DNA from 2 places in the Mesorhizobium sp. B2-5-11 genome. Region 2 is predicted to be linked to the other one. Evidence: riboswitches for the same ligand, from Rfam matches in the RefSeq annotation. Region 2 holds a riboswitch; the other holds the start of a gene.
What was found. Region 2 has a riboswitch for cobalamin ahead of FJ490_RS03810 (ABC transporter ATP-binding protein). Riboswitches for the same ligand answer to the same signal wherever they lie in the genome.

Region 1: linked by a shared signal. The riboswitch ahead of FJ490_RS12035 (DUF1636 family protein) and the one ahead of FJ490_RS03810 (ABC transporter ATP-binding protein) in region 2 are both predicted to bind cobalamin.

The regions. Positions count from the first base shown of each region.
Region 1 is NZ_VFUK01000003.1:217,501-219,696, forward strand. Features, by position in the region: gene cobW (cobalamin biosynthesis protein CobW) at 1-461, opposite strand, end outside; gene FJ490_RS12035 (DUF1636 family protein) at 464-910, opposite strand; cobalamin riboswitch at 948-1,152, opposite strand; gene FJ490_RS12040 (winged helix-turn-helix domain-containing protein) at 1,182-2,196, opposite strand, start outside.
Region 2 is NZ_VFUK01000001.1:750,555-752,750, reverse strand. Features, by position in the region: gene FJ490_RS03815 (ABC transporter substrate-binding protein) at 1-64, opposite strand, end outside; gene FJ490_RS03810 (ABC transporter ATP-binding protein) at 110-898, opposite strand; cobalamin riboswitch at 1,154-1,363, opposite strand; gene FJ490_RS03805 (LacI family DNA-binding transcriptional regulator) at 1,426-2,196, opposite strand, start outside.

The DNA.
Region 1 (2,196 bases), on a different contig from region 2:
ATGTCGTTGGCGACGCGCCCCTCGGCCAATGCCGGACCGTCGACCACGGCGATTACGCCGTCGACTGTCACCCGGCTCTTCACTGTCGGCCACTGGAAGGCCTGGACCAGCGGCTTGGGCAGAGCCAAGCCTGAGGTCTCGATCAGGATGTGGTCGACCTTCGGCGTCAGCGACAGGATCTGGTCGAGCGCCGGGACGAAATCGTCGGCGACGGTGCAGCAGATGCAGCCATTGGCCAGTTCGACGATGTTTTCCTCCGGGCAGGTGTCGATGCCGCAGCCCTTGAGGATCTCGCCGTCGATTCCGATGTCGCCGAATTCGTTGACGATGATGGCGATCCGCTTGCCGCCCGCGTTCTCCAGGAGATGGCGGACCAGCGTGGTCTTGCCGGCACCCAGGAAGCCGGTGACCACGGTACAGGGGACGCGGGAGAGAGTGGCGGCGGAAACTGCGGCGGTCATGATCAGTCCTTCAGCATGTCGAGGGGAGGAATGCGGGCGACGAGGCCGCGCTTGAGGGAATCCGGGCGACCACGCCACGGAATGAGGCCGTTGGTCGAAGCGGCGAAGAGTTTCGCGCCGGTGACGAGATCGGCGCCGCTGGCGATGTTCAGGTCGCCGAAGACATAACTCCAGCAGCCGTCGCGAAGAATCGCGGCACTGAGACGGCGCTTGCAGTTGCCGAGGCATTCGACGGTGCGGACACGGACATTGTCGGCCGTTGCGGCTTGGCGCGTATCTTGAGCCAAAACTTCGCCGGCGCGGGGATGGGCATCGGAACCGGTCTCGTCGCGGCAGGAAGCGCAGATGATGACAGTGACGCCGGCCAAGGCGTCGCTATCGCCAGACAAGTCGCTATCGCCAGACAAAATGTCCGCTGTTTCAGCCGGGAAACTGCTGTCGCGTTCCAAATTGGGCTCCTTGCCCGGAAAACCCGCCGGGCGATCGGATTCTTATGTCTCAGACGGCAGGTCTCCTGGCTCGCGGGTCATCGCCTTCGTGCCGCCTTCCCGGGACCGTCCCAGTGGTTTTCGGCCTTGGCTCGTCGCTTACAGTTGCGGGGACAGCCGCGGATTTGAAATCGAAATTTCGCACCGCATTCCCTCTTGGCTCCTCCCTTTGCCGAGAGGAGACCGTCTGGAATGGATTTAGGCTCTTGCAGGCGGCGGTGTCAACGCGCGTCTACGACACGGCAATGTCGGCGAGCGGCTGCCCAAGGTCGCCGGCGGGCGTAACCTCGATCCGTTCGAGGCCGAGCCAGCCCTGCATCTGCGTCAATTCCTGGAAGAGTTGCGCGGCGGTTTCAGGCGGCGCGCCGGGCTCGGCATAGGCCGCGTGGACGCGTAGCACGCTGGCCGGCCGGTCGGCCTTGAGGTCGACGCGCGCCACGATCCTGTCGCCGAGCAGGAACGGCAGGACGTAATAGCCGTATTGCCGTTTTTCGGCAGGGGTGTAGATTTCTATGCGGTAGTGGAAATCGAACAGCCGCTCCGTGCGCGAGCGCTCGAAAACGACCGGATCGAACGGCGCCAGCAAGGCGCGGGCCTCGATTTTTCGTGGAATACGAGCCTCCTTATGGAGGTAAGCCGGTTTGTTCCAGCCCTCGACACGCACCGGCACCAGCTCGCCTGTTTCAACCAGCTCCTCCAGCCGGCCCTTCATGTCGGCCGGCGACAGGCGGAAATAGTCGCGCAGGTCGCTTGCTGTCGCGACGCCATGAGCGCGGGCGGATATCCGCAGCAATTCCCGATGCGCGTCCTCGGCTGACGGCACCGGCAGATCGAGGATCGCCTGCGGCAGCACGCGCTCGGGCAGATCGTAGAAGCGTTCGAAGCCACGGCGGTGCGCGGTGGTGATGCGTCCTGCCCAGAACAGCCATTCGAAGGCATGCTTGGCGTGGCTCCAGCCCCACCAGCCGCCGGACCCTTTCTGGCCTTCGAGCGCGGAGGCGGCGATCGGGCCGCGCTCCGCGACCTCGCGGTAGATCTCTTCGATATAGGCGGCGTGCTCGCGGCCCCATTTGGCGAGACCCAGATACATTTCATCGCCACGCTCGGCGCGCTGCATGCGCCAACGCATCAGGGGATAGGTCTCGACCGGCAGGAAGGAAGCCTCGTGCGCCCAGTATTCGAAAACCGTGCGCTTGCGCGTGACGGCGGCGTTGTCGAGCAAGGCGAACGGGTAGGGGCCAAGGCGC
Region 2 (2,196 bases):
CCGGAAAGGCGAAGGCCGTAGAGCCGAGCAGGGAGAAGGCAAGAGACACGGCAAGGCGTTTCACGGATGTTGCTCCTTGTTGAACAGGATCTGCCGGAAATGGCTTCGCTCACGAAGATGGCGCGGCACGGTTCGGAACCTCGAACACCGTCAGCTCGCGGTCCTCCGTCGGGTGGCGCAACCTAAAGACGTCGACACCGAAGATCTCGCGGATCAGCTGCTGAGTGAGTGCTTCGCGTGGCGGCGCCAGCACATGCAACCGGCCATGGCTCATCACCGCGACCCTGGTGGCGAAAGGCGTCACCAGCGCCAGATCGTGCAGCACCGCGATCACGGTCATGCCGAGGCCTGCAACCAGTTCGAGCAACTCGCTGCGCGCCCGCGGGTCGAGATGGTTGGTCGGCTCGTCGAGGAACAGGATCTTCGGCTCCTGTGCGATGGCGCGGGCAAGCTGGGCGCGCTGGCGCTCGCCGCCCGACAGCGAGCCGATGGTGCGGCCAAGCAGCGGCAACAGCCCGGTCCGGCGCAGCGCCTCGACGACAATGTCGCGTTCCTCGCTCCTGTGCCTGCGGCCGGTATGCGGAACCCGGCCGAGCTCGACATAATCGATCACCGCCAGCCGTGGATCCGGTTGATCGGTCTGGCCGACGACGGCGATGTGCAGCGCCCGCTCGGCGGTCGAAATCCTGTCCAGCAGGCGCCCGGTGAGCTTCACTTCGCCCGAACTCGGCCGCAGCATGCCCGACAGCATGCGCAGCAATGTCGTCTTGCCGGCGCCGTTGGGACCGATGATGGCGAGACGGTCGCCCGCCGCCACCGAAAGGCTGACCGGATGCACCAGATGCAGGCCATCCGCCGCTGCGGCCAGGTCGCGGGCATCGAGAAGCGGCGCGGTCATGGGCAATTCCTTGCAGGGCCTGCCGGAATACGGGCCAGCGTCTTGCTTGCCAGTCCTGCCGGACGCTGGCCTGAATTCACCTCGGTGGCGATATCGCGGCAAAGCGTGCACACGACGATGCGATGCATGGCAATGCGATGTATGCGATCGATGGAGCCGTCCAACTTCCGTCACTTTCAAAATGGCGACGGAAGGAAGCTGGCTTGAACCGGTCGACAAGACCGAAACCTGCGTCTCCTCCCGGCACACCCCGTCCGGTCAACTCATGCAGATGGCAGGTCTCCTGGCTCGCGGGTCGTTGCGCCATCCTGCCTTCCCAGCCTTGCCGGCCAGTGGCTTCTCGGATTTTGCTCGCCGCTTACAGTTGCGGGGGCAGCCATGGCTTCGACCCGAAAATCGGGCCTCACCATGTTCCCTTTTCACCCCTCGCCTTGCGGCGCGGGGACCATCACGAGTCGCAGCCTAGGATGCAGGCAGCGTCGAGGCAAGGTCGATGCATGTTCCGTTATAACGATACAAACTTGTGGTCAATCACTATCGCGCGCCACCAGTTCCAGCGGCCAGACCTCGCGAATGATCTCTGGCCCTTTCGCGCCGGCGAAAGCCGGGAGCGAGGCGAGCAGGATTTCGCCGAGCCGCCGCCCCATCGGGTCAAGGCTCGGACGAAAGCCGGTCAGCGCCGGCGAGAAATAACGGCAGAGCGGCGTGTCGACGATGACGATCACCGCGACATCCTGCCCGGGCTTGATCCCCATTTCGGCGAGCGCTTTGCAGCCGCCGAGCGCCATCGAGTCGTTGTTGAAGATAATCGCGGTCGGCGGATCCTTCGACCGCATGACTTGCGGTGTCACCGCGTAGCCACCGGCTTCGTTGATAAAACCGTCCACAATCAGGCCGGGATCGACTTCGATGCCGTGCCGCCGCAGCGCCTTGCAATAACCCTCCAGAAACAGATAACCGAAATTCAGGTCAAGCGACGGCCGGATGGCGGCGATGCGGCGGTGGCCACGCGCAACCAGCCGGTCGACCGCATCGGCGCCCGCCTTCTCGAAATCCAGATCCAGAGAGGGATAGCTGTCGTCGCCGGACCGGCTTCGGCCGAGCGTCGCGAAGGGAAAGCCGGCCTTGCTCAGATAGTCGATGCGATCGTCCTCGCGCCGCGTCCAGGCCAGTACGACGGCATCGGCACGACGCGTCTCGACGACGCGGCGCAGCCGCTCCTGCTGATAATCCGCCGGCGCGCCCATGACGATGATCAGGTCCAGCCCGCACTCGGCCAATGTCGCTTGCAGTCCGGT